Regions from separate parts of the Pararhizobium sp. LjRoot255 genome, predicted to be linked through region 1. Evidence: predicted binding sites of a transcription regulator. Region 1 holds the regulator's gene; each other region holds the start of a gene.
The links. Region 1 encodes LexA, which represses DNA repair genes until DNA is damaged. Its sites were predicted from a motif close to TGTTCNNNNTGTGTTCNG; they were not measured.
Positions count from the first base shown of each region.

Region 1 (3,917 bases):
AACGCAGTTGTGAGTAAGGTCAGGCGACCGGGGAGCAGGCGGGCCGGTCTCACCGCACTGAAAAAAATGCAAAGAAAAAGGGCCGCACCATAAGTGCAGCCCTTTGAAACTGGCTCCCCGGGCCGGATTCGAACCGGCGACCTGTCGATTAACAGTCGAATGCTCTACCGCTGAGCTACCAGGGATCATCTGCGCGCTGCAGAAGTGAGGCTGCTAATACAAATGCTTTTCCGATTTGCCAAGCAGTTTTTCAAAAAAAGTGCACAATCTTGTCTGACTGTGGAGAACTCCCCATCTGGGAAGGCAGCGCACTGGAAGAGCCGCAGGCAAATCCGCTCTATGGTGCACGGCATCGAGAGTAAGGCAGTTAAGTTTATGACAGAAGCGCAGAAAACGAAAAAATTCGGTATCGATGCGAGCAGACATGAACTCATTGTCGGGGCGTGGCGTCTGCCCCTGCCTCAGTCGCGGACCTTGCGTATCACCCTTGGCGCCGCGCTGCTCTTTGGCGGTATCCTCGGCTTCCTGCCGGTTCTGGGCTTTTGGATGGTGCCGCTGGGCCTGATCGTGCTGTCGCATGACCTCGCCTTCGTCCGGCGGCAGCGCCGCAAACTTTCCGTCTGGTGGGCGCGCAAGCGGCAGACGCCGTAAAATCGGCGCCAATCTGCAAGGGCCCGGCTGCAAGGGCCGGGCGTCGTCGGAGGCCTTCATTCGATGAGGCGCCAATGGCCCTAGCCACCGGAACCGGTTTGCGGGGTCGGATTCTTGTCAACCGGCGCCGGCTGCATCTGTTCCCCGGTCGCCGGAGTATTGTCGACGGTGCCCTGATCGGTGTCCTTGGCCGCCGGCGTGGTTTCCTGAATCTGTGTCGCCGCATCATTGTCGGTGCTTTCGCCGAATATCTCTGCCCCCGCCCAGGCAATGAGGGCAAGCACCAGGCTCGCGATGAGAACCATCAGCACAGGGCGGCCAAGCCGTCCTTGCCGGGCTTCGGCACCGCTGATCTTCACCCTCCGGTTCGTGTCTTCGGGCGAAACCTTGTTACCACGTCCATGGACGACCATCCCTGCCTCCTGGCCGCAGGCCGTGCCGCCGCCACAGGTTTCAACATGAGCGGAAAACGGCCTGACGGGGCAAATGTTCCGTTGCAGCAAAGGCGGACATCGGCGGTGAGAGCGCTGAATGCCGGTTTTCGGCGCCGCAAGCCCAAAAACTCGCACCTTGAAAAGGTTCAACGAATTATGGGACTTGCGGAACACATATGGAACATATAGTGTTCGTTCTTGATTTGTTTCTCGATTCCGGAGTGATCTTTCATGCTGACCCGCAAGCAACAGGAACTGCTTCTGTTCATTCACGAAAGAATGAAGGAATCGGGCGTGCCGCCGTCCTTCGATGAGATGAAGGATGCGCTGGACCTCGCGTCGAAATCCGGCATTCATCGGCTGATCACGGCGCTCGAGGAGCGGGGCTTCATCCGGCGTCTGCCGAACCGGGCACGCGCGCTTGAAGTTATCAGGCTGCCGGAGGCCTATTCCATGAGCCTGCAGCCCAAGCGCGGCTTTTCGCCGAGCGTCATCCAGGGCAGCCGCGGCGCTCCGCCGGCGCCAGTCGCCGCCAAACCGGTCGCGGCCAGCAATGAGAACAGCTCCGTCTCCATCCCCGTCATGGGGCGAATCGCAGCCGGTGTGCCGATCTCGGCGATCCAGAACAATACGCACGATATTTCTGTACCGCTCGAGATGGTTGGGACCGGCGAACATTATGCACTGGAAGTCCGCGGCGATTCGATGATCGAGGCCGGCATTCTCGACGGCGACACCGTCATCATACGCAATACCAACAGCGCTAGCCCTGGAGAGATCGTCGTCGCCCTGGTGGACGACGAGGAGGCAACGCTGAAGCGGTTTCGCCGCAAGGGCGCATCGATCGCGCTCGAGGCTGCCAACCCCGCCTACGAAACCCGGATTTTTGGTCCCGACCGGGTCAAGATCCAAGGCAAGCTCGTGGGCCTGATCCGACGTTACCATTGAGCGGCAAACCTGTATCCGCGCGCCGGGGGATGCAGGCGGCTGATTTTCTTTGAAAATTGACGTCAGCGGGGCCCTGACAATAATCGCCTGCGGTTTGGCATCAGCGATCTGCGGTATTTTCCTCGCGACGCGGACCGGCAACGGTGGGAGACAGGTTTCTCCCATGAGAAAAAACTGGAATTCGGCCAAGGCGTCTTGCACTGGATCGGAAATCGGTCTAAACGCCCGTCACACGATTAAGAGATGATCGTTACGAGGCCTCGTGGCGGAGTGGTGACGCAGAGGACTGCAAATCCTTGTACCCCGGTTCAATTCCGGGCGAGGCCTCCAAAATTTTCCACAATATTCGCAATTGGATAGGGTCGCCGCTTCAACCATGTTGGCAACCGTGTTCCATCACGCCGCCATGAACGGATATCGGCGTGATGTTTACGCCGACCGGCGGCCGACAACGCGTGTCCCGCCGCGTTGAAAGAGCAATTCCGACGTTTCGCGAAACCGGTAAAAACGTTCCAAATCCACCGCGGCGGCAACGCGCTGGCGATGACGATGCACTCCGGTTGAAAATCCGAATCAATGGCGACGAAACGCAGGAGAATTTAGCATTGCGGAATGCGGCCGGCGATCAATGATAGTAGAAGCATTCGCAATCGACCTGGCTGTCATCCGGCGCATTCCAGACGCGGACTGCCAGTTTCCTGGCCGTGCCGGTCTCATCCAGCCGGAGGCCCAAAAGCGACACGGCCGCGAGTTTTGGATTGACCGCATCGATCTCGACCGTCGAGCCGACTTGATGGACGCCCTCTTTGGGCGTCCAGGTGAAAAACTGCACACTGTAATGCATGGTGCTCTCCTTCACCGCGGATGCGTCAAATCCAGGTCCCAGACGGTACTGGACGATCCGGCAGGCAAACAGAAACGGCTCGCAACAACCGATGTGGTCTGCCTCCAGATGGAACCTAGCACGATTTGACGATCGAGTGAATCGTTATCGCGTGACTCCGGTCAGAAAGTCCCGCTCCAGCTCTCAAACTTCGCGCTGCCGGACCACTCGCGCGGGTTAGTTCCCGCGGAACAGCAGGATGACGGTGATGAAAAAGAGGGAATCGCTGGTTCATATCGAGATTTCGTGGTTGCGGCGGAAGACGTGTCTGGCGGTTGTCGTTGGGGCAGCCAGATGCTCCAGGCATCCCACCCTGTCATGCCGCATGAAGGGATGCATGTATCTCACGCAGGATCAAACCGAGCGGCAAATAATAGCACCGGCGTTCGCGCGCTGACTGGGTGTCGTGCCCGTCAGCATTTTCATGAACTTACCCCCCATTGGGAAAGCCTGACGCAGGAACGTCCAGCAATTCTGCGTACAAGATTAATTGGGTGCCGAGTTCCTTCGCGTCCGCTGCAGACATTGCTGCTTGAATCTGATGCGGCGGACGATCTGTTGACTGATACACATCCCACTCATGCTGCGAAAGCGCATAGCCGAGCCGCAGAACGACGGCGCCGTGCAGCGGCATAGACGTAACGCCCCATTCCACGAGCGTTTGGATTTTGAGCTGTTCGTTATTGTCAAATTCCCAATTTGCGTTGTCAGTTGATCCCACGACGCAGATCCTCCCATGCAAAGATAGGCGCGCCCTACGTCCGATAATGTATATTCAAATATTCTAACATTCATGCACACTAAAGACGTATTCCCACGCATCCCTAAGGTCATTTGAATGTCGCTCAGATTCGGTGCTCAGGAGCCGTCAGACAAGGGGTCACAGCAGGCACATGCCGATGACACATGCCGTGTCGGCCATCAGGGCATTGAGGAGCACAAGAGCTGCTCATCGCCTTTGATGTATGCCGGGCTGTACACGTCCGCCGCTGCCATGGCCG
Region 1 is NZ_CAXUPQ020000001.1:3,594,515-3,598,431, forward strand. Features, by position in the region: tRNA gene ACSQ2W_RS17235 (tRNA-Asn) at 111-185, opposite strand; gene ACSQ2W_RS17240 (hypothetical protein) at 376-651, shown strand; gene ACSQ2W_RS17245 (hypothetical protein) at 732-1,064, opposite strand; gene lexA (transcriptional repressor LexA) at 1,317-2,033, shown strand; tRNA gene ACSQ2W_RS17255 (tRNA-Cys) at 2,290-2,363, shown strand; gene ACSQ2W_RS17260 (hypothetical protein) at 2,459-2,665, shown strand; gene ACSQ2W_RS17265 (hypothetical protein) at 2,659-2,877, opposite strand; gene ACSQ2W_RS17270 (hypothetical protein) at 3,347-3,637, opposite strand.

Region 2 (3,917 bases), 120 kb from region 1:
GCGGAAGCACGCAGATGGTCGGCGATAACGCGGTGGCTGGCGCGGCGGTCGCCTTCAGCCCTGATGCCGGTCGCCTCTTCGGACGCCTCGATGAGCGTGCGGAAGAGGTCGGTGTCGTAATTGTCGTGCTTGCCCTGCAGCAGGGCCGCGACGCGCTCGAGCCCCATGCCAGTGTCGATCGACGGACGCGGAAGATTGACGCGCTCCTCCTTTGTCACCTGCTCATACTGCATGAAGACGAGGTTCCAGATCTCGATGAACCGGTCACCATCCTCATCCTTCGAGCCCGGAGGGCCACCCCAGATATGATCGCCGTGGTCGTAGAAGATTTCCGAACATGGGCCGCAGGGACCGGTATCGCCCATCGCCCAGAAATTGTCGCTGGTCGGGATGCGGATGATCCGGTCATCGCTGAGACCGGCGATTTTCTTCCAGAGGTCAAATGCTTCGTCGTCGGTGTGATAGACGGTGACCAAAAGGCGCTTGGCGTCGATGCCGAAATCCTTGGTGATCAGGTTCCAGGCAAGCTCGATCGCCCGATCCTTGAAATAATCGCCGAAGGAGAAGTTGCCAAGCATTTCGAAGAAGGTGTGATGGCGTGCGGTATAGCCGACATTGTCGAGGTCGTTATGCTTGCCGCCGGCACGCACGCATTTCTGCGCCGTCGCAGCCGTCGAATAGGGCCGCTGCTCGAGGCCGGTGAACACGTTCTTGAACTGCACCATGCCGGCATTGGTGAACATCAGGGTCGGGTCGTTGCGCGGAACCAGCGGGCTCGACGGCACGACCTCATGGCCGTTCTTCTTGAAGTAGTCGAGGAACGTCGACCGGATTTCATTCACGCCGTTCATAGTGCGCCCTTACCTCTGCATCAGACGTCCGCAGCCGACATGGCCGAACCGCGAACCGGAAAACTCTTGAAAATCGCGGATCGCCGATAGTTGCCGACAATCCTGCTCCCGCCCGTTTGGAACACAGGCTTTTATCGTTCGCGCAAACCCCTGTCCAGACGGCAAAGGAAAACCGGCCGCCCTGTCAAGGAGCGGCCGGCGGTGTCATCCGGCAAAATCAGGCGATCTTATGCCAGAGCAGCATCGTCACCATCGTCTCCGGCTTCCGGACCGCCGTTTTCAAGGAATTTTTCAGCGATCAAACCGGCATTCTGGCGCAGGGCGAGCTCAATCTCGCGCGCCGTATCCGGGTTGTCGCGCAGGAAGGACTTGGCGTTCTCACGGCCCTGGCCGAGACGCTGGCTATTATAGGAAAACCAGGCGCCCGACTTTTCGACGATGCCGGCCTTGACGCCAAGATCGACGAGTTCGCCGGTCTTGGAAACACCTTCGCCATACATGATGTCGAACTCGACCTGCTTGAAGGGCGGCGCCATCTTGTTCTTGACAACCTTGACGCGGGTCTGGTTGCCGACGACCTCTTCGCGCTCCTTCACCGAGCCGATGCGGCGGATGTCGAGACGGACCGAGGCGTAGAATTTCAGCGCGTTGCCGCCCGTCGTCGTTTCCGGCGAACCGAACATGACACCGATTTTCATGCGTATCTGGTTGATGAAGATCACCATGCAGTTCGACTTGGAGATCGATGCGGTCAGCTTGCGCAGCGCCTGGCTCATCAGACGCGCCTGAAGACCGGGAAGGCTGTCGCCCATCTCGCCTTCGATTTCAGCCCGCGGCGTCAGCGCCGCCACGGAGTCGATGACGAGAACATCGATCGCACCGGAGCGCACCAGCGTGTCGGTGATCTCGAGTGCCTGTTCGCCAGTATCCGGCTGGGAGATCAAAAGGTTTTCCAGATCGACGCCGAGCTTGCGGGCGTAGACTGGATCGAGCGCATGTTCGGCATCGACGAAGGCGCAGATGCCACCCTTCTTCTGTGCCTCGGCAATCGTCTGCAGTGCGAGCGTGGTCTTGCCCGAGCTTTCCGGCCCGTAGATTTCGACAATGCGCCCCTTGGGCAGCCCGCCGATGCCGAGTGCGATATCGAGACTCAAGGAGCCCGTCGAAACGGTTTCGATCTCGACGATGCTGTCCTTTCCACCGAGCTTCATGATCGATCCCTTGCCGAACGACCGTTCGATCTGGGAGAGTGCCGCTTCAAGTGCCTTGCTTTTATCCACCGATTTGTCCTCTACGAGCCGCAAAGAGTTTTGTGCCATTTGATCCACCTTTAGGTTATGGAAGCTGCTGAGGCAATGAAGCTGCCGATGAAAGCTATGTACACTTTTTGTTCTCATTTTGCAATGGGTGTCTATACATTGAATCTATGCAATAAATTACTGTATGTTCTTTTCTTGTTCTAGACCTTCGGAAGCAGGTAGGACGTGGAACAGACAATGCCGTCAGCAGACGGGCTGAACGAATCGGATCGCGGGGGCACACGGGAAAACGCATGACCGGCAGTAAAGTTTCCATCTTCGGCGGCGCGCATATCGATCGCCGGGGGCGTATCTCCGGCACGACGGCGGCGGGCGCGAGCAATCCGGGCATGTGGTTCGAAGAGGCCGGCGGCGGCGGCTTCAACGCGGCACGCAATCTGGCGCGACTGGGGCTCGAGGTCCGCATGATCAGCCCGCGCGGTGGCGATGCCGCTGGCGAGACGGTTGCCCAGGCTGCGGCCGCTGCCGGCGTCATCGACAGCCCGTTCATCTTCCTCGACCGCAAGACGCCGAGCTACACGGCCATTCTCGAAAACGACGGCAATCTGGTGATCGCGCTCGCCGACATGGACCTCTACCAGCTGTTTTCGCCGCGGCGTCTGCAGCAACGTGCCATGCGGGAGGCCATTTCTTCCAGCGACCTTATCGTCACCGATGCCAATCTGCCGGAAGAGACCCTCGCGAGCCTCATTGAGCGGGCTGCACAGGAAACAAAGCCGCTCGCCGCCATCGCCATTTCACCCGCCAAGGTGGTGCGTCTTGCAAACAGTCTCTCCGGCGTCAGCTTCCTTTTCATGAACGAAGCCGAGGCGCGTGCGCTCACGGGCCGTGACGTGACTGAGGCATCAGAGTGGCCTGCCCTGCTGCGGGCCATCGGCCTTTCCGGCGGCGTCATCACCCGTGGCGGCAAGCCGGCGATCGCTTTCCGGCTGGGAGAGGCCGTGACCGTCACCCCACCTGCCCTCGATGCGCTCGGCGATGTGACAGGCGCCGGCGATGCGGTGGCGGCCGGTTTCCTTGCGGCATACCTCGGCGGCGAACCGCTGGATAGCTGCCTGCGTTCCGGTGTCGCGGCTGCCGGCATCACCGTCCGCTCACCGCTCGCCGTGTCGGAAAAAATGTCGCGCGAGATGCTGAGAGAAGCAATTCGGCTTGTGCCGCCGGCCGAAATCCTGTCATGAACGCGCCTTAAAAAGCCACAAAGGACATGCGATGACCAAGCCGTTTTCACCCCTTCTACCGATGGAATATTCCAACGAAGTCGCGGCCGCCAAAGCACGCGGCGCGCCGATTGTTGCACTGGAATCGACCATCATCACCCACGGCATGCCCTTCCCCGGCAATCTGGACATGGCCCGCAGCGTCGAGGCGATCATCCGCGAGGAAGGTGCAGTACCCGCCACGATCGCCGTCATCGACGGGGTCTTGCACATTGGCCTCGAAGACGCGCAGCTGGAAGCGCTGGCGCAGACCGAAGGCGCGATGAAGCTGTCGCGCGCCGACCTCGCCTTTGCGATTGCCGAACGCCGCACCGGCGCAACGACGGTTGCGGCAACCATGATCGCCGCAGCCCGCGCCGGCATCCGCGTCTTTGCGACCGGCGGCATCGGCGGCGTACACCGCAAGGCCGAGGAGACATTCGACATTTCCGCCGACCTCGACGAACTGGCCCGCACCGGCGTGATCGTCGTCTCAGCCGGCGCCAAGGCGATCCTCGACATTCCGAAGACACTCGAAGTGCTGGAAA
Region 2 is NZ_CAXUPQ020000001.1:3,477,637-3,481,553, reverse strand. Features, by position in the region: gene alaS (alanine--tRNA ligase) at 1-851, opposite strand, end outside; gene recA (recombinase RecA) at 1,079-2,170, opposite strand; gene ACSQ2W_RS16645 (carbohydrate kinase family protein) at 2,404-3,351, shown strand; gene ACSQ2W_RS16640 (pseudouridine-5'-phosphate glycosidase) at 3,383-3,917, shown strand, end outside.
Region 2: recA (recombinase RecA) is a predicted target of LexA. The motif match lies at 2,296-2,313, and genes of this name have one in related genera.

Region 3 (3,917 bases), 520 kb from region 1:
ACTATTTTGTCAGATTGCAGGCGACATCGGCGCCACACTGGCGCTGTTGTTGATCCGGCGTTCGCGCCAGATGATATAGGGGCCGGACGCGATGATCATCGTGCCGATTGCCGACTTCGCAAGAAATATTGTTCATGCCATGCCATCGTTATGTCGCCGTTCGACAACAGTGAGGCACCAGCCGGCAAAATCCCGCATGGCGCTGTCGCGTTCCGTTTCATTCAGCGTTTCGTGACGCATCGCCGGATAGACGACCGTCGTCACGCGTTTCAGTCCCGCCGCTTGCATGTGCCTGGCCAGCCACTTGATTTCCCGGGCACCGTTGGTGGCCGGATCCTCGCCGCCACCGACGAGATGGATTGGCAGGTTGGGGGGGAGGCGTCGCAATCGATCGCGCCGCGCGCCCAGGAATGTCAGGTCAAACAGGTCGATCCACAGCGAGACGCTGGCATCGAAGCCGCAGAGAGGATCGTCCACATATTTCTGAACCTCAAAGGCATCATGCGACAGCCAGTCGAAATCGGTCTTGCGGTCCTTGATGGACCGGCCCCAGGCGTCGAAGGTCAGTTTCGGTAGAAGGCGGCTCGGCACGTCCGAGCCCTTCAGCATCTTTTCGGCGGCGAGAATGACCTGTGCGGCACGTCCGGCAAGGCCCGGATTGAAGTTCGAGTTCCACACCGCCAACCCATCATAGAGCCCCGGATCGCTCTCTGCGGCGTTGAGCGCGATCAGCCCGCCCATGGAATGACCGAACAGGATAACGGGAAGGCCGGGGTGGTCGGCGGCTGCCATATCGCGCATTGTCCTGACGTCGCACAGCACCTTGTCTGCGCCTTGCCGGTGCGCATACCGGCCAAGCGGCGCATCAATGGCCTTGGTTGCGCCATGTCCGCGATGATCATGCGCATAGACGTGAAAGCCGTGGCCGGCCATAAACTCGGCGAAACGGGTGTAGCGGGCGGAATGTTCGGCTAGGCCGTGGCTGACGATCAGTATGCCTCTTTCCGGGCGAGCAGCCGGCTGGCGGCGCCAGACGAGCGCAGCTCCGCTCGGGCTTTGCAACGTTTCGACCTTGGCAAACACGCCAACCCTCCCAGGCGAAGTTCCAGCACGTCCCTGCTATCAACTTGATTTGTTGCCGAAAGGCAATCTCCGCTTGGTGCTCGTTTCGCATCAGGTCAGGAAATATTGGTCCGGCAACGATTTCAGGTTGCATTTTTCCCGTTTTAGTCTCTAATTGATCATGTTTTGTTCTAATTTCAGGAGGGGCATTCATGCAAGGGAATATCTTTATGCCATTTCTACGCCGTTTGGGTCTTGTCCTGCTGGCAGCGGTGGCTGCGTCTCCGGCGCTTGCCGACGAAGAGGCGGCGGCACCGAAAGGAAAGACCGAATATATTCTCGCCGTCAGCTGGCAGCCGGGATTTTGTGAGACGCGACCAAAGCGGAAGGAATGCGTTGGCCAGACCGCCGAACGCTACGATGCGACGCATTTTTCCCTGCATGGTCTCTGGCCGGTGAAGAAGAGTTACTGTGGCGTCGCCGCGGATGTTCGCGCGCGTGACAAGAAGGGCGACTGGCTGGAACTGCCGCAACTGGCGATGGCCGAAGAAACGGCGGCGAAGCTGCTGATCGCCATGCCGGGAACCCAGTCGGGTCTCGACCGGCATCAATGGCTGCGTAGCGGCACCTGCCAGGGCGGCACGGCGCAGGACTATTTTGCCGTCCAGCTGCGTCTTCTCGACGAACTCAATGGCTCGGCGGTGCGAAGCCTGTTCGCCGGTCGCCTCGGACAAGAGGTGACGGAGGGCGAGATCAAGCAGGCGTTCGACACGAGTTTTGGAAAGGGGGCCGGCGACCGGGTGCGGATGCGTTGCCAGAAGGCGGGTGAGCGTAGCGTCATCACGGGGTTGACGATCGGGCTTTCGGGCGATGTCTCCGCCGGCGCTCGCCTGTCGCCGCTGATCCTTGCCGCCGGAGATACCGATTTCAAATGCAGCAGAGGGATCGTTGACGCCGCCGGCATTGAGTGAATGGCTGAGTTAAAGCCGGTTTCTTCATTGCTCCGTCGGGATAATTCGCCTACATAGCGGGCAAAATCCCATTCCCGTCGGAGCAGTCTCTTTATGGCACGTCAATTCATCTATCATATGTCGGGGCTGAATAAGTCCTACGGCACCAAGAAGGTGCTGGAGAATGTCAATCTGTCGTTTTACCCGGACGCCAAGATCGGTATCCTCGGCCCGAACGGCGCCGGCAAGTCAACCGTGCTGCGCATCATGGCCGGCCTTGACAAGGAATATACCGGTGAAGCCTGGGTCGCCGAAGGTGCGACCGTCGGTTACCTGGCACAGGAGCCGCAGCTCGACCCAACCAAGACGGCGATGGAAAACGTCATGGAAGGCGTGGCCGACAAGACAGCCATCATCGAGCGCTACAACGAACTGATGATGAACTATTCCGACGAGACGGCGGACGAGGGCGCGCGCCTTCAGGACATCATCGATGGCCAGAACCTGTGGGATCTGGAAAACCAGGTCGAGATGGCGATGGACGCGCTGCGCTGCCCGCCCGGCGATGCCGACGTGACGAGCCTTTCGGGCGGTGAGCGCCGTCGTATCGCGCTCTGCAAGCTTTTGCTCTCCAAGCCCGACCTGCTTCTGCTCGACGAACCGACCAACCATCTCGACGCCGAAACCATCGGCTGGCTGGAAAACCATCTGCGCCAGTATCCGGGCGCCGTGATGATGATCACCCACGACCGCTACTTCCTCGACAACGTGACGGGCTGGATCCTCGAACTCGATCGCGGTCGCAGCATTCCCTATGAGGGCAACTATTCGGCCTACCTGCTCGCCAAGGCCAAGCGCATGGAGCAGGAAAACCGCGAGGACGCCTCCCGCCGCAAGGCGATCAGCCGCGAGCAGGAATGGATCGCTTCCAGCCCGAAGGCACGTCAGGCCAAGTCGAAGGCGCGTATCAAGGCCTATGACGAACTGGTCGATGCCGCTGATAAAATGCGTCTCGGCGATGCGCAGATCATCATTCCGATCGGCGAACGTCTTGGTCAGGTCGTCATCGAGGCCGAGAACATCACCAAGGGTTACGGCGATCGCGTACTGATCGACGACCTGTCGATCAAGTTGCCGCCGGGTGGCATTGTCGGTGTCATCGGACCGAACGGCGCCGGCAAGACGACCCTGTTTCGGATGATCACCGGTCAGGAGAAGCCGGACAGTGGCAGCTTCCGGGTCGGCGATTCGGTGAAGCTTGGCTATGTCGACCAGAGCCGCGATGCGCTTGATGGCAACAAGACCGTCTGGGAAGAAATTTCCGGCGGCGCCGAAGTCATCAAGCTCGGCAAGCTCGAAATGAACTCGCGCGCCTATTGCGGCGCCTTCAACTTCAAGGGCACCGACCAGCAGCAGAAGGTCGGCAACCTCTCCGGCGGTCAGCGCAACCGCGTCCACCTTGCCAAGATGCTGAAGGCCGGCGGCAACGTGCTCCTGCTCGACGAACCGACCAACGACCTCGACACCGAAACTCTGGCGGCGCTGGAAATCGCGCTCGAAAACTTCGCCGGCTGCGCCGTGATCATCAGCCACGACCGCATGTTCCTCGACCGTCTTGCCACGCATATCCTTGCCTTCGAAGGGGACAGCCATGTCGAATGGTTCGAGGGCAACTTCGAGGATTACGAGAAGGACAAAATCCGCCGCCTCGGCCCGGAATCAGTCAATCCGAGCCGCGTCAGCTACAAGCGTCTGACGCGCTGAGGGCCGGCCGCGAGGACCCTCTCGGGCGCCTCGTAGTACCTGTCGATCAAAAGGCGGCTCTTGTGGCCGCCTTTTCCGTTTGTGGACGTTGCGGCATGGCGTCACATTTCATCTTGCAGCACTCGCGAAAATCACATAAAC
Region 3 is NZ_CAXUPQ020000001.1:3,076,079-3,079,995, forward strand. Features, by position in the region: gene ACSQ2W_RS14810 (alpha/beta fold hydrolase) at 133-1,083, opposite strand; gene ACSQ2W_RS14815 (ribonuclease T2) at 1,293-2,033, shown strand; gene ettA (energy-dependent translational throttle protein EttA) at 2,127-3,776, shown strand.
Region 3: ACSQ2W_RS14815 (ribonuclease T2) is a predicted target of LexA. The motif match lies at 1,239-1,256, and genes of this name have one in related genera.